Regions from separate parts of the Alcanivorax xiamenensis genome, predicted to be linked through region 3. Evidence: predicted binding sites of a transcription regulator. Region 3 holds the regulator's gene; each other region holds the start of a gene.
The links. The regulator sigma-54, encoded in region 3, starts transcription at its own class of promoters, with help from an activator protein. The targets are predictions, from matches to a motif close to TGGCACNNNNNTTGCTNT.

Region 1: the regulator sigma-54 is predicted to act here: its motif matches at 3,047-3,064, upstream of A6D6_RS05100 (TorF family putative porin).
Region 2: the regulator sigma-54 is predicted to act here: its motif matches at 3,779-3,796, upstream of A6D6_RS19435 (CmpA/NrtA family ABC transporter substrate-binding protein).
Region 4: the regulator sigma-54 is predicted to act here: its motif matches at 2,699-2,716, upstream of A6D6_RS17850 (circularly permuted type 2 ATP-grasp protein).

Annotation. Positions count from the first base shown of each region.
Region 1 covers NZ_AQPF01000004.1:226,711-232,062, reverse strand. The annotation lists partial or broken gene A6D6_RS05120 (methyltransferase family protein) at 1-217, shown strand, start outside; gene A6D6_RS05115 (YiiX/YebB-like N1pC/P60 family cysteine hydrolase) at 195-959, opposite strand; gene A6D6_RS05110 (M14 family zinc carboxypeptidase) at 1,096-2,133, shown strand; gene A6D6_RS05105 (hypothetical protein) at 2,454-2,924, shown strand; gene A6D6_RS05100 (TorF family putative porin) at 3,153-3,866, shown strand; gene A6D6_RS05095 (endonuclease/exonuclease/phosphatase family protein) at 3,982-4,950, opposite strand; gene A6D6_RS05090 (copper chaperone PCu(A)C) at 4,952-5,352, opposite strand, start outside.
Region 2 covers NZ_AQPF01000057.1:11,151-16,502, forward strand. The annotation lists gene A6D6_RS19420 (ANTAR domain-containing response regulator) at 1-188, opposite strand, end outside; gene A6D6_RS19425 (ABC transporter ATP-binding protein) at 352-1,212, opposite strand; gene A6D6_RS19430 (ABC transporter permease) at 1,221-2,222, opposite strand; gene A6D6_RS19435 (CmpA/NrtA family ABC transporter substrate-binding protein) at 2,239-3,567, opposite strand; gene A6D6_RS19440 (DUF5924 family protein) at 4,072-5,076, opposite strand; gene A6D6_RS19445 (sodium ion-translocating decarboxylase subunit beta) at 5,121-5,352, opposite strand, start outside.
Region 3 covers NZ_AQPF01000002.1:137,271-142,622, reverse strand. The annotation lists gene ptsN (PTS IIA-like nitrogen regulatory protein PtsN) at 1-12, opposite strand, end outside; gene hpf (ribosome hibernation-promoting factor, HPF/YfiA family) at 21-320, opposite strand; gene A6D6_RS02200 (RNA polymerase factor sigma-54) at 389-1,855, opposite strand; gene lptB (LPS export ABC transporter ATP-binding protein) at 2,191-2,916, opposite strand; gene lptA (lipopolysaccharide transport periplasmic protein LptA) at 2,919-3,572, opposite strand; gene lptC (LPS export ABC transporter periplasmic protein LptC) at 3,547-4,104, opposite strand; gene A6D6_RS02180 (KdsC family phosphatase) at 4,101-4,586, opposite strand; gene A6D6_RS02175 (KpsF/GutQ family sugar-phosphate isomerase) at 4,586-5,352, opposite strand, start outside.
Region 4 covers NZ_AQPF01000043.1:12,228-17,579, forward strand. The annotation lists gene A6D6_RS17835 (electron transfer flavoprotein-ubiquinone oxidoreductase) at 1-188, opposite strand, end outside; gene A6D6_RS17840 (electron transfer flavoprotein subunit beta/FixA family protein) at 762-1,511, shown strand; gene A6D6_RS17845 (electron transfer flavoprotein subunit alpha/FixB family protein) at 1,511-2,440, shown strand; gene A6D6_RS17850 (circularly permuted type 2 ATP-grasp protein) at 2,768-4,207, shown strand; gene A6D6_RS17855 (alpha-E domain-containing protein) at 4,201-5,130, shown strand; gene A6D6_RS17860 (transglutaminase family protein) at 5,127-5,352, shown strand, end outside.

The DNA of each region.
Region 1 (5,352 bases), on a different contig from region 3:
GTTGTTCGCGGTGCTGTTGCTGGCCGGCGCGCTGGTACAGTTCTACCGTCACCGCACCACGGTTCTGCCCCATCGCGCGGCACGGGAACTGATTACTGGCGGTGTTTTCCGCCTGACCCGAAATCCGATCTATCTGGCTTTTGCCCTGCTTCATCTGGGCTGCGCCCTCAGTCTGTCCAGTCCCGGCATGCTGATCATGCTGCCGCCGATTCTGTGGGTGATGCATCAGCACGTGATCGCCGCAGAAGAAGCGTTTCACGAGCAGCAATTCGGGGATCAGTGGCGACGCTATCGGCAGCGGGTACGGCGCTGGATTTGAGTTGCTTCAGCCACTGCGCCGGCAGCAGCCGACCGGCGGTGAGATTCAGCCGCCGCGAACCGAAGTGGCCGGGAACGAAACGATGAGGGCATACCGTGTCCGGCAGCCAGCCGAGCCGCCGGTAGCACTCCGCCACCAGTTCGGAACAGAACCAGCCGGAGCGACGGCGGCGTCCGGAAAAGCCGCTCAGGGCGTCGTAGAAATTACACAGCAGATAGTTCTTGTAGGGCCGGTGTAGCAGCCGCCGCCCCAGCCGCTGCATCAAGCGCCGCTGGAGCGCCGTCAGTGGTGGCCCTTCACGACGCCTGACCGCCACATCGCCCGGGTACTCGGCGATCTTGCGTGATAGTGGGACCAGCGCCACGCCCATCACCGGGTGCCCCAACATCCAGTCCGCGGATTCACTCAGGCCCGTGGATTCCAGCACCAGCGGTTCCGCCACTTCTGGCAGGCGCACCACCATGCCCACATGACTCCAGGGACTGCGGGTGAACCAGCGAATCACGGTACTGGTGACCCCTCGTCCGGCGAACAACAGCACATCCCCGGTTTCCAGGTTCAAGGCGAAGTCGTCGAGGCTCTGCATCACGGTGGTTCCCGCCGCCAGCGTCAAGGGCAGAGTGGCCAGCGCGGATGACACTACACTGACAATTGCGTCGCAGTTCGATGACAAAAACACGGCGCCGGAATCGTCATGAAACCGTAACCGCAATCCGCCATCCTGCCCTGTGCGCCTGTTTTGACGGGCGCCGACCGTCACCCACTGACGCGCGCCGATGGAACAACGCCTGTATCAATTTCAACGTCACCTGCCCGAATGGTTACACCTGGAGTCGCTGATCCGGCTGGGTGAACGGCACCTGCGTGTGTATGACGTGGACACCGTCCAGATGGGCGAGACCACACTGCCACTGCGGGTGCTGGAGATGGGCAGCCGTTCCCCCGGCGCTCCGGTGGTCGGCTTCTTTGGCGGCGTGCATGGCGTCGAGCGGATCGGCTCCCAGGTGCTGTTGTCATGGTTGCACAGCCTGATCCATCGGCTGCAATGGGACGATCAATTACACCGGCGGCTGGAACGGGTGCGGCTGGTGTTCATGCCGATGATCAACCCCGGCGGCATCTGGCGGCGCACCCGCAGCAACCCCAACGGTGTCGATCTGATGCGTAACGCGCCGGTGGATGCCGAAGGCAAGGTGCCCTTCCTTGCCGGCGGCCAGCGCCTGAGCCGCCGCCTGCCTTGGTACCGGGGGCGCGCCGGTGAGCCAATGGAAACCGAGGCACAGGCTCTGGTGAACACGGTCCGGCAGCGTCTGATGAACGCGCCGGTATCAATCAGCCTGGACTGCCATAGCGGCTTCGGCCGGCGCGACCGCATCTGGTGCTGTTATGCTCGCAGCCAGCGGCCCATTGCCCACCTTGCGGAGGTGTACCGCCTCAAACAGATCCTCGAGCACACCTACCCTTACCACCATCCTTACTTGATCGAACCGCAATCGGTGAACTACACCACCCACGGCGATCTGTGGGACTATCTCTACGACGAAGCGCTGGAACACCACCCCGACCGGCTGTTTCTGCCGTTCACCCTGGAAATGGGGTCCTGGCTGTGGGTACGGAAAAACCCCCGGCAGCTATTGGATTTCTTCGGCCTGTTCAACCCGATCATTGGTCATCGTCATAACCGGGTGCTGCGTCAGCATTTGCCGCTGTTCGAATTCCTGGTGGCGATGGCGGTGAACGCCGGCAACTGGCTGCCGCGTGGGGAAGCGAGGGAGAATCTGACCCGGCAGGCGATGAAGCACTGGTACGGGTGATGGTGCGTGCACGCTGGCACGCTGGCACGCTGGCACGCTGGCACGCAACACGCTAAACCCGAAGCCTGATCGCTGGCAAACAATAGCAAGCGTGTTTGCGTACCCGCGATGACTGCCTTCCCAAGCAATCCGCCCTCCCCGTCTCGCTACGGAGCCGGCAAGCATGGCGTGCCAGCGTGTATGCGTGTTGCGTGCCGGCATGCCGGCGTGCCAGCGCCTCATCTTTCCAGCGTGCGCCAAAGTGGCCCTGGTTTTGCATCATTTTGGACACGATTTATATTTACCTGACGGCTTCGCCCTATTTGTCATGAGGACCCACCATGAAATACCTGCTTCCCCTCCCTGTCCTGCTGCTCACCGGTTGCCAGATGCTCAGCTACACGGCACCCACCGACGAGGACATCGCCACCGTCACTTTCTCCAGCGACAACATCGCCGCCCAACCAGTCGTATGCGTACCGGGCAAGGGCTTTCAGTCCACGCCAACCTCCTTGCAGCAGGTTCCCTTCGAGACCAAGGCCTTCGACGAGCTGCTGAAAACCATGAAGAAAGCGCCGGAAGTCACCACCACCGTGCGAGCGAGCGAACAGGCACGCATCGGTGTGATTTATCAGAAAGGCTCGGCGGGCAATCGCGACCTCTGCCGCGTCGCCGTGCAGTTCAATGCCCAGGCCGGAGCCAGCTACAGCGCTCGCTTCACCAACGACAATAATCAATGCGGCCTGGAGGTGAGTGGAGAGGACGGTCTGCAAGCGGACGCGGTCCCTGTCGACTGGAAATGCCCAAAATAAGCGCCCCACTTCGGTGCGCCGCACCATAACGGCGCACCCGCTCTCCCCATCCTCTCCCGATTTTACCTTTCCCTCTCCAACACACCTTCCCAATCCCCTGTTTTTCCTGGCTTTTTATATTTTGGCACGGACCCTGCTTTGTAAAGTGACAAGCCTCCCAGGCCGGTGCGCCAGGAGCGCGCAACAGGACACATTAGAAACATTTGCCATTTGCAAAGAGGGTTGCACATGAAACACGCATTCGGGATGAAAAAAACCGTACTGGCAGCGGCGGTTGCCGCCGGCATGATCATGCCGGGCATGGCCGCGGCGGAGATCAGCGGTAGCCTGGGTATTTCCAACATGTACTTCTGGCGTGGTCAGGATATTTCCAATGGCGCGGCACAAGTTTTCGGTAGCCTGGACTACAGCCATTCTTCCGGCCTCTATGCCGGTGTCTGGGGCAGCTCCGAAACCGATTCCACCGAATACGATCTGTATGTCGGTTACGGCGGCGCCTTTGGCGACCTCACCTATGATCTGTCCTACATCGACTACAACTACCCGAACGACACCGACTCCGATCTGGCCGAAATCGTTGCCAGCCTCGGCTACGCCGGGGTCACGTTCACCGGTTACTTCGGCGTGGGTGACTACGGTCACGGTAGCGACGCCACCGATAATAAGGACCGCTACTACACCCTGGGTTACAGCTACGATAAATACGGCATTCTGGTCGGTACCTGGGACAACGACGCCGACGACACCAACTACACTCACTTGGATTTGAGCTACGCGCTCACCGACAACCTGAGCTTCACCGTATCCAAAGTGATCTCCGCTGACGACTGCGCCATCAACAACAACGATGACGCTCTGTTCATGAATGGGGAGTGTGTTGGCGACAAGGACGACGTGGACGACGATCTGCTGTTCGTCGTCTCCTACGCCTTCGAGATCTAACAGAACCGCGCTGGTTCAGGGGCGAGCAATCGCCCCGCCTTTTTACACCGTGGGGCCTTCCCTGGTCCTCGCAAACAACGCAAGCAGGCCCCACGGTGCTTTTCATTTTCTTCCGCTAATCCGCCACCGCTTCCGCTTTCAGATACACCCCCAATACATCGTGATCGGACACCACCCGGGTACCGTCGTGATCGTAGAGCACATCGTAGCGCCCGGCATTGCCGCGGCTGACCGCCACTTTCTGGACATGCTGCTTTAGCGACGGGGAGAAAAAGATGTGGTCCAGCGCCTGCGGCCGGCACTGATGCCGGAAGGAATAACGTTCCTTCCCGGGCAGTCGTGACCAGGCACTGATCAGGTTCCCGTTCTCGAATTGCTCCAGCGGCTCGCTGAAACGGCCGCTGTCCGGCGCGCTGTTGAAGTCCCCCGCCACCACCACGGGCCGGGTCTGGTCCGCCGCCCAGCCGGCGATGGCGGCGGCCTGGCGCCGGCGCTTCGGCGCCACCCAGTCCTTCTGATTCAGGTCCCGGGCACTGCGCAGATGCACCACCACCAGATCAAAGGCCACCGGGGCGCGCACTTCGACCTTCAAGGGAGGCCGGGTGAATAACGGCTGCCGCTGAAAACGATCGTCGGCGAACAAGGCCTGGTGGCGCCCCAACGTGACCGGCGCCCGGTACAACAGGCCCACATCCATGCCCGCCGGGTCGTGCCCTTCCAGCAGTACCACCTTGTAGTCCGGCCCGCCCGCCGTGGCAATGGCCTTGCTCAGTGCCCTCAGCACCCTGGCGCTTTCCACTTCCTGCACCGCCAGCAAAGTCGGCGCTCGCAGGTCCCGGGTGATGTAACGGGCCACGGCCTCGAGGCGGGCCTGGTACACGGCCTTCGACAAAGGACGGTCCAGCGAGCTGTCCTTCCTGGCATCGCGCAGGCGCCAGAGATTGAACGTGGCCAGACTGATCTGGCCATCCTTCGCCGCCGGCAACGGGCGCGCCGGCGCCAGATCCCGGCAGTCCGCGGCTACCGGTCCGGTGACCAGCACGGCGGCGGCCAGCAACCAGGCACGCCAGTATCGACCGCTCATGTCAGGGCTCGTTGTGGCGCACCTGGAAGGCACCACACAGGTCAGCATGGTTCTGGAAGGCCAGACACACCTTGGGGGTCTCCCCCGCCTCCGGCACCGATTTCATTTTCATCAGCATCAGGTGACGGCCGCCGGGGGCAAAGGCCAGGCTTTCTCCGGCCGGGATCGTGACGTCCTTCAAATGGGACATGCTGCGCCGCCCCTCACCATCGGTGCCGGTATCGTGCAGCATCGTCATGCCGGCGAAGTCGGCGTTGGCGCCGGTCAGTACCAGCGGCTGATCGGTATCGTTCACCAACACGAAATAACCGGCCATGGACGGCGATACCGGCGGCACCGCGCGCAACCAGGCCTGTTCGATACGTGCCTCCGCGAAGGCGCCGGCGCTGACGGTCACCAACA
Region 2 (5,352 bases), on a different contig from region 3:
AGCGTGTCCCGGTCCGGTGCGTTCATATCGACGATCACCATGTCGGGATTGCAGGCCATCACCTTTTGAGACAGACCGGCGGCGCTGGTGAGCCGGCACAGAATGACATGGCCCTCGTCTTCCAGCGCCCGCTCAAGCATGGCCGCCCGTGGCGGCTGGTCATCCACCAGCATGATCTTCAATGGCATCGGCTCGTCGGCATCCCTGGTTGGTGTAAAGCCCATGGTCAGGCGCGGCTTTCCTCGTCTTCCTCAGGGAAGCAACCGCTATGCCAAAGACCATCAGCGCCGGTTTCCGTGGTCGGCCCCACGCCGAGGCGGGCGCCAGGCACCATTGCGGTGCACGATCCGCTCATCCTCTGCCCCGTGGTGGCGCATCGGTGCCGGTGAGACAGGAGGGCGCGGGCTCTTGCCGGCCGGGCAGCGGCGTCACCTTGCGCTGCTTCTCATACAAGAAGCGCAGCACTTTTTGCCGGCAGCGGTGGTAGCCAGGATCGTCGGCCAGCGCCACCCGGTCGCGGGGCCTCGGTAATGTCACCGGCAGCACTTCGCCAATGGTGGCGGACGGGCCATTGCTCATCATCACGATGCGATCGGACAACAACACCGCCTCGTCCACATCATGGGTAATCATGATCACGGTGGTGCCCAGTTGCGCGTGAATGGCCATCAGCGAATCCTGCAGATGGGCGCGGGTGAGCGCGTCCAGTGCTCCGAAGGGTTCATCCATGAGCAACACACGCGGCTGCATCGCCAATGCCCGGGCAATGCCCACCCGCTGCTTCATGCCACCGGAAATCTCCCGCGGCGTCTTGCCCATGGCATGCCCCATGTGCACCAGCTCCAGGTTATGCGCCACCCAGTCACGCATTTCCTTTTTGCTCTTTTGTTTTCGGAACACCTGCCGCACCGCCAGTTCCACGTTTTCGAAGGCCGTCAGCCACGGCAGCAGCGAGTGATTCTGGAATACCACCGCCCGCTCCGGGCCGGGCTCGCCGACTTCCCGGCGGTCCAGAATCACACCGCCGTCGGTGGCACGCAGCAGCCCGGCGACAATATTCAGCACGGTGGATTTGCCACAGCCGGAGTGCCCGATCAGCGACACGAATTCGCCGGCGGCGATTTTCAGATTCACGTCCTTCAGAGCCTCGAAACGCCCCGTTGGTGTATCGAAGGCCATGCCCACGTTGGACAATTCCAATAACGCTGTCATACCTCCCCCTAACGCCGCGCGGCGCTCTTGTCCCAAACCAGAAATCGCTGCAACGCCAGCATCAGCCGGTCCAGTAGAAAGCCGATCAGACCGATCACCAGCACCGCCACCATGATGCGGCCCAGGGACTGGGAACTGCCGTTCTGGAATTCATCCCAGACGAATTTTCCCAACCCTGGGTTCTGCGCCAGCATTTCCGCCGCGATCAGCACCATCCAGGCCACCCCGAGGCTCAAACGCAGGCCGGTGAACATCATCGGCAACGCCGAAGGCAACACGATGCGCCGAACATGCTCGAAGGCGTTGAGGCGCAAGACCCGTGACACGTTGATCAGATCACTGCTCACCGAGGTCACCCCCACCGCGGTGTTCAACAAGGTGGGCCACAGACAGCAGAGCGTGACGGTGAACATGGAGTTGAGAAACGACTTGGCGATCCACGGATCGCCGCTGGTATAAACCGCGCTGACCACCATGGTCACCAACGGCAACCAGGCCAGTGGCGACACCGGTTTGAAAATCTGGATCAACGGATTCACCGCCGCGTGCAGGCCGGCACTCAGCCCGACCACGATCCCCAACGGTATCGCCAGCGCCGAGGCCAGCAGAAAACCGCTCATCACGGTAATCAGGCTGGTGCCGATCTGGTCGAAAAAGGTGGGCGCGCCGGTGTAGTCCCGACGCACCGGTTGCCAATCGGGCTGCTGTGCCAGGCGTGTCTCGATGTATTTCTCCTGACGCTCATGGAAAGCCACCTCCCGCTGACGCGCTTCACGATGCTCCTGATAGAGCGCCTGGGTCTGCTCCCAGACGGTGGCGGGGCCGGGGAATTGTCCCAGCGAGGTTTGAATATTCCGCGCCGCCCAATGCCACAGCAGTAAAAACAACAGGATTCCCAGCAACGGCCAGACCAGTTGCCGCAGGACGGCTTGCTGTTGCGCTGGCCCGGCCTTGCCGCGCATCAGATCGCGACAGGACGCCAGCCAGTCCGGCAGTGTCATTGTTACCATGAAGCCTCCTCGCCGCTCAGAGACGGTCGCCTTCTTTCAAGCCGATGGGGAATTGGTCCAGATAGGTATTCGGGTGACGGCCGTCATAGGTAATGCCGTCGATGAACTCGCTTTGCGGCGGTTTGAAACCGTCCTCGCTGTCGAAGTCGGGAAAGTCATCCGCGCTCATCTTGCCTTCTTCGATCAGTGCCTCGGCGGCGGCGACGTAGACATCGGGCCGATACACTTTGCGCGCGGTTTCCAGATACCAACTGTCCGGTTTGCTTTCGCTGATCTGCCCCCAGCGGCGCATTTGCGTCAAATACCAGATGGCATCGGAGTAGTACGGGTAGGTGGCGTTATGGCGGAAGAATACGTTGAAATCCGGCACCGGCCGGGCGTCGCCTTTCTCATACTCGAAGGTGCCGGTCATGGAATTGGCGATCACCTCCTCGTCGGCGCCGACGTAGTTGGGACGAGCAAGGATTTTCACCGCCTCGGCACGATTGGCGTTATCGTTTTCGTCCAGCCATTTGGCGGCGCGAATCAGCGCCTTGACCACGCGGATATGGGTGTTGGGGTAGTGATCCGCCCACGCCTTGCTGACACCGAACACCTTTTCCGGATTGTTTTTCCAGATTTCGTAGTCGGTGATCACCGGCACGCCGATGCCCTTGAACACCGCTTGCTGGTTCCAGGGCTCGCCCACGCAATACCCGTGAATGGTGCCCGCCTCCAGGGTCGCCGGCATTTGCGGCGGTGGCGTTACCGACAGCAACACATCCGCCTGCAACTGGCCGCTGGTATCGCCTTTGTGCGGCGCATAGAAGCCGGGATTCAATCCGCCCGCGGCAAGCCAGTAACGCAACTCGTAGTTGTGTGTGGACACGGGAAATACCATGCCCATGCGGAACGCCTTGCCTTCCTTGCGGTAGGCTTCCACCACCGGTTTCAGAGTGTCCGCCTTGATCGGATGCACCGGTTTGCCGTCCCGCTCCGGAATCGACGCCTTCATCGCCCGCCAGACCTCATTGGAAACGGTAATACCGTTACCGTTCAGATCCATGCTGAACGCGGTGATGATATGAGCCTGGGTGCCATAACCAATAGTGGCGCCCAAGGGCTGTCCGGCCAGCATATGGGCGCCGTCCAGCTGCCCGTCGATGACCCGGTCCAGCAGCACTTTCCAGTTGGCCTGGGCTTCCAGCGTCACGAACAGCCCTTCTTCCTCGAAGTAGCCTTTCTCGTAGGCCACCGCCAGTGGCGCCATGTCGGTCAATTTTATGAAGCCGAATTTCAGTTCCGCCTTCTCCGGCCAGCCCACGGTCTCGGCCAGGGCCGGCATCGCCACCAGCCCCATCAGCATCGCCAGCCGGCGGCACCACCGTTGAATTCCCATCATGCGTCACACCCCTTCCGTACTTCGAATTGCCCGACCTTAAAAATGGACGGTGGCCATAAAAAAAGCGCCCGAGAACGATCGGCGGATACCACCGAACGTTCTTGAGCGCCTTTGCTCGTGATCGCGCCACCGCCATTGGTGGCACTCTCACTGGTTTGTCATTCCGGGCTAGACAGGAGCAAACCCTGTGCCAAAAGGGAAAAACCTTTCAGCTCAGCCAGTTAGCAGGGCAAGGGGGAAAAACCGGAGAACACGGACGTAACCAAAACAGGGAAGACGCACCAATTCGGCGCCGATTCGGCGTGCCGATTCAGGGCAGGATTCTCCGACAGGCTGGGCCCGAAGCCGATTCGCGGGCTTTGGAGACATAAACTTGCCACGGTATTCGCTGCCAAGGCAGCTTCCCACAGCGGCTCCGTAATCCCCCTCTGTGGGAAGCTGCCTTGGCAGCGAAGAGGCCTGCCGGTATCAGGGCGTCACATCGAAACGCAGAACGCCAATCACCTGCCCTCTGCCGGTCCGCACTTCCACTCGCCAGCGGCCTTCGGCGTGATCCGGGAAATGCCGTTTGTGGGACCAGGTGCGATAGCCTTCCTGGCGGCCGCCGGTGAGTTCCAGGCCGATCCGGTCCACCAGTTGGCCATCGTGGTACCAGTAATGATCGACCGGCTGCCCCAGTCCCAGCGGGGCGCGGATCGCGGTATAGGCGAACAGCCCACCGCTCAGCTCGGAGGCATCGAAGCGGGTACCGGTCACCAGCGGTTCGCGGCGCTCGCGATTGAGCGTCAACGCCATGGTCCGGTGTTCCAATGACAGGGTCAGAGGCGGCACCAGCCGGGCTCCCCACAGCGGGACGCTGGCGATCACCACCGAGAACAACACCAGTGCCACCCAGCGATACACCGGGCGCGGCCCACCCACGCGCCAGAAGCTGGGCAACGCGACCAGGGCGGTGAGAATGGCGGCACCGTCCAGGGCCAGGTTGGTGGGCACCTTGACGATCAGAGGCAATAACACCAGCAACGCCACGAACAGTGCCCAGGCGTGGTAGCCAAAATACAGCGCCCGGTGCGCCGCCAGCCGGAAATACAGGGGATCGACGATACTGACCAGCGCGCTGGTCACCACCAGCCCCGTGAACAGCACATAGGCGGCGCCACCGGACCATTGCAGCAGAATGAACGGCAGCGTGAAGAAGAAGGCTTCCTGGTGCACCCCCTGGAGCATCAGTTTCAACGCCCCTTGGGACAGCTTCTGCATGGCCGGGCCGCGTAAAAACCGCGACCACAGCCCCTCGGTGAGCAGCGCCAGCCAGGTGGTGACCAGGATCACCGTCAGCACCGTAGCCAGCCAGGGTTTGCGTTCCACCAGGAAATAACTGCTCAGACCGAGCAGAAAGCTGCCCACCGCCCACAGGTAGCGCAAGCGGTGAAAGCGGCGTATCAGGGCGTCAAGCCACGTGGAGTTCATCATCACCCGGAGTGGTTATAGGGGGCTCCAGGATACCGATAGCGGTGTCAGCCCACCATGTTCAACAGCACACCGGCGGCCACCGCCGAACCGATCACGCCGGCCACATTGGGGCCCATGGCGTGCATAAGCAGGTGATTGTGCGGATTGGACTCCAGCCCCACCCGGTTGGCCACCCGCGCCGCCATCGGCACCGCGGAAACCCCGGCGGCGCCAATGATCGGGTTCACCGGCACCTTGCCGACGGCGTTCATCAACCGGGCCATCAATACACCGGAG
Region 3 (5,352 bases):
TCGTACTCGCATAGATCCGCTTAGTGACCGTGCTTGCGGCTCACGGTCTTCTCCTTGTGTTTGAGAATCTGACGATCCAGCTTGCTGGTCAGGGCATCAATAGCCGCGTACATGTCACCAGCCTCGGCGGTGGCGAAGACTTCGGCGCCGGAAATGTGGATGGTGGATTCCGCCTTGTGGGTCTTCGGCTCCGGAGACAGAATCACCTGAATACTGGTGATCTGGTCGAAGTGCCGTTCCAACTTGGAAAACTTGTCGTCCACATAGTCACGAAGGGCTTCGGTGATATCCAGGTGATGGCCACTGATGTTGATTTGCATAGCTGGCTCCTTTGCCTCGTTATTTAACCCTGGCCCCAGGCCCGGGTTACAAGCCGTTTCCCGCGTCGTCAAACCAGGCGTTTGCGAGCGCTGGAAGACGGGATTCGCATCGCCTCTCGATACTTGGCGACGGTCCGGCGCGCCACCTTGATCCCTTGCTCATTAAGCAAACTGGCCAGCTTATTGTCGCTGAGCGGCTTGCGAGGGTTCTCGGCGGCGACCAGCTTCTTAATGATGGCACGAATGGCGGTGGAAGAACATTCACCGCCGCCTTCCGTGTCCACGTGACTGGAAAAGAAATATTTAAGCTCGAACACCCCGCGGGGGGTGAGCATGAACTTCTGATTGGTGACCCGGCTGATGGTGGATTCGTGCATTTCCACCGCCTCGGCGATATCGGCCAGCACCAGCGGTTTCATGGCTTCCTCGCCATAGTGGAAGAAGTCCTGCTGCACCTCGACGATGCGGCGCGCCACCTTCAGCAAAGTGTCGTTACGGCTCTGCAGGCTTTTCAGGAACCAGCGTGCCTCCTGCATGCAGTTGCGCAGGTACTGGCCGTCCTCGCCCTCGGTGCGGCGGGCCAGACGGGCGTATTGGGCGTTCAGGTTGACCTTGGGCAGTACCTCCTCGTTCAGTTCCACCCGCCAGCCGCCACGGAAAGGGCGCACCACCACGTCGGGCACCGCGTATTCCGCCACTTCGCCGCCGATGTGTTCGCCCGGGGCGGGGTCCAGGGTGCGCAGCAGCGCCAGGGCATCGAGGAGTTCGCCTTCCGTCACCCCCATGGCCCGGCGTAGCCCGGCATAGTCGTGCTTCTCCAATAGCGTGAGGTGCTCAAGCAGGGCAGTGGCGGTGTCCAGGTGTGGCGTGTCGGCGGCCTGCTGTCGCAGTTGCACGCCCAGGCACTCGGCCAGGTCACGGCAGGCCACACCGACCGGGTCGAATTGTTGCAGCCGATGCAGGACCGCCACCACTTCGTCTTCCTCCACCGGATCATCGGCGTCGGCGATTTGCCGCTCGGCGGTGCCGATCACATCATCCAGGGGCAGGGACAGGTAGCCGCGGTGGTCGAGGGCGTCGATGAGGATACCGGCGATGACGCGGTCCCGGTCGCTCATCGGGCTGAGATTGAGTTGCCAGAGCAGATGGTCCTGCAGGGTGACCGGAGCGACGTGGCGCTGCTGCCAGGCGTCGGCGTCATCGTCTTCGCCGCTGCCCGAGCCGGAACCGGACTGCCCCACATAGAGGTCGTCCCATTCGCTGTCGCTCTCCACCGGCCCTTCCACCAGATCGTCCAGGGCCTGGTCCCGTTCGAGGTCCATTTCCTCCGCTTCCCAATCCTCGTCGGCGGGGGAGTCATCCTCGGTATAGGTTTCGCCTCCCTCCTCGAGTTCCAGCAGGGGGTTGGTTTCCACGGCCTGCTGGATTTCCTGGCGCAGGTCCAGCGTCGACAGCTGCAGCAAGCGAATCGCCTGTTGCAGCTGCGGCGTCATGGTGAGTTGCTGGCCGATCTGGAGTTGTAGACTCGGTTTCATACTGCCTTGGTGGTCTGGTGAATCGCCAAGGCGGCAGAATAGCAGCGTCTTTCAACGCTTAGCAATCCATTTAAGCAATATGTATGCCAATGTTGAAATTGCAATTGAAAAAGAGTAAGGAGAATCGTGGTTCCTTCCAGTATGAAGAGAGTCACTGGTGTCCCGCGATTGTGGGGGCGGCCGCCATGGATGGCGGCTCCAAATGCCGGGTGTTGCCGGAGGGCGATGCCGGATCAAGTCCGGCATGACATTTTCAGGTCTTGGACTTGGCGTGCCAGCGTGTTGCGTGTAAGCGTGCCAGCAATTTATGGGGCGCCAGCGGTTCTCCTGATAAGTCAAAGCCGGAAGTCCGCACCCAGATAGACGTCGCGGACCTGCTGGTTGCCGAGGATGGTCTGGGAATCGCCCTCGGCGATGATGTGGCCGGCGCTGCAGATATAGGCGGTATCACAGATATCCAGCGTTTCGCGCACGTTGTGGTCGGTGATCAGCACGCCGATGCCGCGATCCTTGAGGTGGCGGATAATGCCCTTGATGTCATTCACCGAGATCGGGTCCACCCCGGCGAACGGCTCATCCAGCAAAATGAACGCCGGGTCCGTGGCCAGGCCACGGGCGATTTCCGCCCGCCGCCGCTCACCGCCGGACAGGCTCATGCCCATGCTGTCGCGGATATGGGTAATGTGAAATTCCTCGAGCAGGTTGTTCAGTTCCTGCTCGCGCTCGGTTTTGCTCAGTTCCTTGCGGGTTTCGAGGATCGCCATGATGTTCTGCTCGACGGTCAGGCGGCGGAAGATGCTCGCCTCCTGGGGCAGATAGCCGATGCCACGCTTGGCGCGTCCGTGCATGGGCAGGTGGGTGATGTCCTCACCATTGATCTCGATGCGCCCGGCGTCCGCTTCCACCAGCCCGACGATCATATAGAAACAGGTAGTCTTGCCGGCACCGTTTGGGCCCAGCAGGCCGACGATCTGGCCCGCTTCCACCTCCAGGGAGACGTCCTCGATGACCCGGCGCCCCTTGTAGCTTTTGGCCAGTTGGCGGGCATTCAGTTTCGCCATGGTCAGGGGCTCTCCGTGTTGCTGGGGGGGCTCGCCGGCGTGGAGGCCGGGGTTTCGCTGGTGGGCGATTGGGTATTGTCATCGCCCTGATCCTGGCCGGTCTGCTTGCTTTGCGACGTTTCGTCGTCGCCATTCTGTGCCTGGGAGGCGTTCGTGGCCGGAATCACCAGCCGCACCCGTTTGTCGCCCTCGCTGCTGGCGTCCATGCGCCGGGAGTTGAGGTCGTATTCCACCCGTGCGCCCTCGAAGGTATTGCCCTGATGCTGCACATAGGCGTTGCCAGTGAGGATCAGGCGGCGGCGTTTGAGGTCGTAAACCAGCTTGTCGGCGTGGGCGTTCAGGTCCTTGCCTTCGCGCATGCGCACTGGACTGCCGGTGGCTTCCACTCGCACCAGTTGCTCATTCTCGGTGAACAGGCGCAAGACGTCGGCGTTGAGTTTGCGGTTGCCCTGAATCAGTTCGGCGTCGCCCCGGTATACGCCAGTGCCGGCGTCCCGTTCGAACACGGCCTGGTTGGCACTGACCTCCACCGGGCCTTCGGCGCCGGACTGGGCCACGGCCAGTGCCGGGACCAGGAGGGCGGCGGCCATGACCACGCGCAGGCGGCGCAGTGGGCCGTGCACCGGACCGTTAGGGCTTGGGTCCTTTGAATTCACTTACTACTCCTTGCTTGAGAGTCATGCGCCCGGTATCCAGATCCGCGTCCATGCTGCCCGCCCGGGTGCTGCCTTCGCTGTGTCGCATGGTGACGGTGTCCGGGGCGGAAACCTGGCGATCGCGGCTCAGGTAGTGCAGCTCCCGGGTGTCGAGGGTGACGCCGTTGTTCTTGCTGACCGCCTCGACATTGTTTTCGAACACGATCAGGTCACCGTTGTCGCGTACTTCACCATTGTCCGCCTGGATGGTCCACTGGTTGTTGCCGTTGTTCAGACTCAGGTCCGGGCCGGTGAGCAGCGTCAGCGCTTCACGTTCGTATTGTTCCAGGTTGTCGGCGAGAAGCCGGTATTCCACCTCGCCGCTGTCGCGATTGAACTGGCGGGCAACGATGTTTTCGGCGGTGATGGCCGGCGCGCTGAGGAACGCTTCGTTGTCGCCCTCCAGCGGGTTGCCCCACTCATGCAGCGTCATCATCACGATCAATCCCAGCAGAATGACGCCGCTGGCGCTGAGCAGGCCGGGCCGTCTCACTGCCCCTCCCGCAGTCGCAGCAGGCTGTCACACACTTCCCGCACCGCCCCTTCGCCACCACGGGCTTCGGTGCGGGCCACCGCGTGGGCGTTGGCCGGGGCGAAGCCCAGTCCGGCCCATTCCAGTGCCGGCACGTCGGGTTCATCGTCGCCCATGTAACCGATCTCGGCGGCGCTCAGGCCGAGCTGTTGTGCCAGCGCGGACAGGGCCACGCCTTTGTCCTCGCGGCCCTGGATCACGTGCTTGATGCCCAGGTCCCGGGCGCGGCGGGCCACCATGGCGGAGTCGCGGCCGGTGATGATGGCCAGGGTCACGCCACTGGCCGCCAGTTTTTTCAGCCCATGGCCATCCAGGGTGCTGAAGGTTTTCAGTATCTCGCCATCCGGACCGTAATAGAGGCGGCCATCGGTCATCACGCCATCCACGTCGAAAGCCATCAGGCGCAGGCGCAGAGCCTGTTCCGGTTTTACCCCGAGCGTCATTACATTACCCCCGCGCGCAGCAGATCCTGGGTGTTGAGTGCGCCGATCGGACGCTGCTGGTCATCACAAATGATCAGACCGTTCACCTTGCGCGTCTCCATCAGTTGCAATGCCTCCGCCGCCAGACGGCCAGGCTGGATGGTGACCGGGCGTGGTGACATGACGTCGCGAATGCCGGCGACACGGACATCGACGCCTTTCTCCAGAGTGCGGCGCAGATCGCCATCGGTAAAGATGCCAATCAGTTTGCCGTCGTCGTTCACCACCGTGGTCATGCCCAGGCCCTTGCGGGTCATTTCCAGCAGCGCATCGGTCAGTGGGGTGCTGGCGTTGACCACCGGCAACTGTTCCTCGCCGTGCATGACATCGTCCACTTTGAGCAGCAACCGGCGTCCCAGGCTGCCGCCGGGATGGCTGAGGGCGAAATCCTCCGGGGTGAACCCGCGCGCCTCCAGCAGCGCTATGGCCAGGGCATCGCCCATGGCAAGAGCGGCGGTGGTGGAGGAGGTGGGCGCCAGATTGTGCGGGCAGGCCTCTTCCTTAACCGCCACGTTCAAATGAACATCGGATAACTGGGCCAGGGAGGATTCCGGGCGGCCGGTCATGCTGATCAGCCCGCTGCCTTTGCGCTTGATCACCGGGATGATGGTCAGCACTTCCTGGGTCTCGCCGGAGTTGGAGAGTGCCAGCACCACGTCTTCACTGGTGATCATGCCCAGATCGCCATGGGATGCTTCGCCCGGATGCACGAAAAACGACGGGCTGC
Region 4 (5,352 bases), on a different contig from region 3:
AGGGCGCGAGGTTCCAGAACCGCGCCAGAAAGAATATGTGCGCCGACTTCGGAACCTTTTTCCACTACGACCACACTGAGTTCCTGACCGCTTTCCTGGGCGATCTGACCCAGACGGCAGGCGGTTGCGAGACCGGACGGACCGGCGCCGACGATGACAACGTCGACTTCCATAGATTCGCGTTCCACAGCCTGTCTCCTAACTATCGGTTGCGTTACAGCCCTTCTGCTGGGGCCGGTCGGGAACCCCCGAGCGATACACCACGTGATTCGGTGCTCGGCTCGGCGCACATTGTTCCGGGCCCTGGTATGGCCGGCCAGTCGCTGCGGGCCTTATGGGCCGGCAAGACATAGAGCGCTGTTCAGAGGTTCGGGCGCCTGCATCCGCCATCGTATAAACCGGGCGGGGGCAGGCCTTAGGGTGCGCGGAGTATATAAGCATCAGCTATATTCCACCACTTTCGGAATGGTTTTCCACGATAATTCAAACGGGCGTTTGGATTATGGTCGGATCAGTGGAAATGGGCAAGGATGGGGGAGACCGGGCAATCCTGTCATTCTTGTCGGGATGACCGCAAGGTCATGAAAAATGGACGAAAATTGATGCCTATTTGCAACAAAATCATCTGGTTACGATTTTCCGGCCTATTGACCTCGTTCCGGGCAGAGTTCAAGATAGCCGCTCTCTCGCGGGGGTGGACCCGGTAACGGCGTCGTCTCGCCTCCTTCTACAAGTCATCAGTGGAACATTCCGAGGATCCTATGAAGGTTCTTGTACCCATCAAGCGAGTCGTTGACTACAACGTTAAGGTTCGCGTGAAGGCAGACAACTCAGGTGTTGATCTCGCCAATGTGAAAATGGCCATGAACCCCTTCTGTGAAATCGCTGTGGAAGAAGCGGTACGGCTGAAGGAAAAAGGCGTGGTTACCGAGATCGTTGCCGTCTCCATCGGTCCCAAGGCCGCCCAGGAACAACTGCGTACCGCCATGGCGCTGGGCGCGGACCGTTCCATTCTGGTGGAAACCGACGAGGAAGCTCAGCCTCTGGGTATCGCCAAAGCCCTCAAAGCCATCGTTGATGAAGAAAAGCCGGAGTTGGTGATCCTCGGCAAACAGGCCATCGACGGTGACAACAACCAGACCGGCCAGATGCTGGCGGCTCTGACCGGCATGCCGCAAGGCACCTTCGCTTCCGAAGTGAACGTGGCCGACGGCAAAGTGAAAGTGACCCGTGAAATCGACGGCGGTCTGCAAACCGTTGAGCTGAGCCTGCCGGCGGTGGTGACCACCGACCTGCGTCTCAACGAGCCTCGCTACGCTTCCCTGCCGAACATCATGAAAGCCAAGAAAAAGCCGCTGGACGTGAAAGCCCCGGCCGATCTGGGCGTTGACCTGGCTCCGCGCGTCACCACCGAGAAAGTGGAAATGCCGCCGGAACGCAGTGCCGGTGTCAAGGTGGGCTCCGTTGATGAGCTGGTGGATAAACTGAAAAACGAAGCGAAGGTGATCTGATGAGTGTTTTAGTCTACGCCGAACACGATAACGCGACGCTCAACAAGGTTACCCTGAGCGTGGTTGCCGCCGCCAAAGAGATCGGTGGCGACATCACCGTCCTGGTTGCCGGTAAAGGTTGTGGCGCCGTGGCTGAAGCCGCCGCCAAGGTGGATGGCGTGAGCAAAGTGCTGTGCGCCGACAACGACGCCTACGAGCACCAACTGGCCGAAAACATCGCCGACCTGGTGGTTGAACTGGCCGGTGATTACAGCCATATCCTGGCCGCCGCCACCACCACCGGCAAGAACTTCGCGCCGCGCGTGGCCGCGCTGCTGGATGCGCCGCAGATCTCCGAAATTTCCGACGTGGTTGACGGCGACACCTTCAAGCGTCCGATCTACGCCGGTAACGCCATCGCCACCGTGAAATGCGCCGACGCCAAGAAAGTGCTCACCGTGCGTGGCACCTCCTTCGACGGCGTTGCCGAGGAAGGCGGTTCCGCCAGCGTTGAGAACGTTGACGTGGTCAAGGACGCGGGTATCTCCTCCTTCGTGGGCGAGGAACTGGCCAAGTCCGACCGTCCGGAACTGACCAGCGCCGACATCGTGATCTCCGGTGGCCGTGGCATGGGCAACGGCGACAACTTTGAAATCCTCTACAAAGTGGCCGACAAACTCGGCGCCGCCGTGGGTGCGTCCCGCGCCGCCGTTGACGCCGGCTTCGTACCGAACGACATGCAGGTGGGTCAGACCGGTAAGATCGTCGCCCCGAACCTGTACATCGCCGTCGGTATCTCCGGTGCCATCCAGCACTTGGCGGGTATGAAGGACTCCAAAGTGATCGTGGCCATCAACAAAGACGAAGAAGCCCCCATCTTCCAGGTGGCGGACTACGGTCTGGTGGCGGATCTGTTCGAAGCGGTACCGGAGCTGGACAGCAAGCTCTAAAACCGGCATTCGACGATGTCCTGGAAAGCCCGGCCCCGCGCCGGGCTTTCTGCGTTATGAGCAGCCCATTCGCGAGTGAACTCGCTTCCCACAGACGGGACAACGACGCTGCCGTGGGATGCGAGTTCACTCGCGAATAGTCCGTCTCCGGTGCTGCTGTCATGCCCTGATTTGGTGCTTTTAGGGCGGCTTGCTTCAGCATCGACCGCCGTCCTGCGCCATACCGGGGCGCAAGCCCCGGAATCCTTGCCCCTGAATTGGCATATCCCTTGCTGAGCTCGTTGCCATCCCCGTCGTTGGGGAAAGGGCCACAGGGAATAAAGCGCCATGCTGTCGATTGCACCGCCGGTGATGTCCGGCTTTGATGAGATGTTCGCCAGGGAAGGGGCGGTCCGCCCCCATTATTCCAGTTATCACGGCTGGTTGCTGGGGCAGTCCAACTCGCTGCTGCAGCGCAAGCGCCAGGAAGCCGAGCTGCTGTTTCACCGGGTCGGTATCACCTTCAACGTTTACGGGGAGGAGAGCGGTGCGGAGCGGCTGATTCCCTTCGATGTGGTTCCCCGCATTATTCCCGAGCAGGAATGGCGTCATTTGGAGCAGGGCACCGCCCAGAGGGTGAGGGCGCTGAACCGGTTTCTCGATGATATTTACCACGGCCAGGACATCATCCGTGCCGGCCGCATTCCCGCCGACCAGATCTACGGCAACGCCCATTACCAGCCCTGCATGCAGGATGTGGATCTGCCCAACCAGGTGTACAGCCACGTCAGCGGCGTGGATCTGATACGTGACGGTAAGGGCACCTGGTACGTCCTGGAAGACAATTTGCGTACCCCGTCCGGGGTCAGCTATATGATCGAAAACCGGCGTGTGATGATGCGCTTGTTTCCGGAGCTGTTCGCCGGACAGTCGGTGGCGCCGGTGGAGCACTACCCATCGCTGTTGCTGGATACTCTGCAGCACAGCAGCGCGGTGGCCTATCCCACGGTGGTGCTGCTGACCCCGGGGCGTTTCAACAGCGCCTACTTCGAGCACGCCTTCCTGGCCCAGCAGATGGGAATCGAATTGGTGGAGGGGGCGGACCTGTTCGTCAAGGATGCCTTCGTCTACATGCGCACCACCGCCGGACCCCAACGGGTGGACGTGATCTATCGCCGCATCGATGACGATTTTCTCGATCCGCTGGCCTTCAATCCGGAGTCCATGCTGGGTGTGCCTGGTCTGCTGTCGGTATACCGGCAGGGCAATGTGGTGCTGGCCAACGCCATTGGCTCAGGCGTTGGTGATGACAAGTCGATCTATCCTTACGTACCGGAAATGATCCGGTTTTACCTGGGTGAGGAGCCGATTCTGGAGAACGTTCCGACCCGCTTATGCCGCCGTCCGGAGGATCTGGAGTACGTATTGGAGCACCTGCCGGAACTGGTGGTGAAGGAGGTTCATGGTGCCGGTGGTTACGGCATGCTGGTGGGGCCGGCGGCCAGCCGCGAGGAAATTGAGAGTTTTCGTCAGCGTCTGCGGGCGCGACCCGACAATTACATCGCTCAGCCGACTCTGTCGCTGTCCACCTGTCCGATCTTCGTCGAGCAGGGCATCGCCCCCAGACATATCGATCTGCGCCCGTTCGTGCTCAGTGATGGTCGTGACACCCGCATGGTGCCTGGCGGCCTCACGCGGGTGGCGATGAACGCTGGTTCGTTGGTGGTGAACTCGTCCCAAGGGGGCGGTACCAAGGATACCTGGGTGGTGGAGGCGCCGTCATGCTGAGCCGCACTGCTTCGGATCTCTATTGGCTGTCCCGTTTCATCGAGCGGGCCGAGAATACCGCGCGCATGCTCGACGTGGCCTGGAATCTGTCGATGATGTCCTTCGTCACCAACCCCCGTGACGAAATGATGGCCCCGTTGATGATCACCGGCACCAATGAATTGTTCATGAGCCGTCATGATCAGGTGCGGGTGCGTGACGTGCTGCACTTCTTCACGCTGGATGAAGACAATCCCGGCAGTATCTTCAACTGCCTGCGTCTGGCGCGGGAGAATGGTCATGCGGTGCGCGGCAAGATCACCGGTGAGATGTGGGAAAGCATTAACAGTACCTGGTTGGAACTGAGGGAGCTGCGCCGGGGCGGTCTTGACCAATTCGGTGTCAGCGCCTTTTTTGAGTGGGTCAAGAACCGCTCCCACCTGTTTCGGGGCGCCACCTACGGCACCATCATGCGTAACGACGCCTTCCGTTTTCTGCGTATCGGCACCTTTATCGAGCGGGCGGACAACACCGCTCGCATTCTTGATGTGAAATATCAGATCGGTGCCGCCGACGGCGGCGAGACACTGGACTTTTATCGTTGGCACGCGCTGCTTACTTCGGTGGGAGCCTATGAATCCTACCGTGAGCTTTACAGTGAGGCGATCAATGCCGACCGGGTGGCGGAGCTGCTGATCCTCGGTGCCGAGGTGCCGCGCTCATTGCGTTCCTGTATGAAGATGTTGTGCGAAATGCTGCCGGCGATCGAAGGCGAGGCCGGCCAGACCGCCAAGCGGCTGGCGGCGGTGCAGTTTGCCCGTCTGCAGTATGGTGATCTGGAGCATATTCTGGAGATCGGTTTGCATGATTATCTGACCGATTTTCTGCGTCGCGTCAACGAGCTGGCGGACACCATCCGTGAGGAATACCTGGAGGTCGTATGAAACTGTCGATTCGTCACAGCACCGAGTATCGTTACTCCGAACGGGTGCTGCACAGCACGCAATATCTGCGGCTGACGCCACGCCCGTCGCCCCGTCAGCGTGTTTTGCGCTGGCACCTGGATATGCCGGAGCCCGCCAGTGAAGCCTCCGACGGCTTCGGGAATATCCTGCACGTGCTGACCCTGGACCGGCCCCACGAATGCATTCGTCTCACCGCGGTGG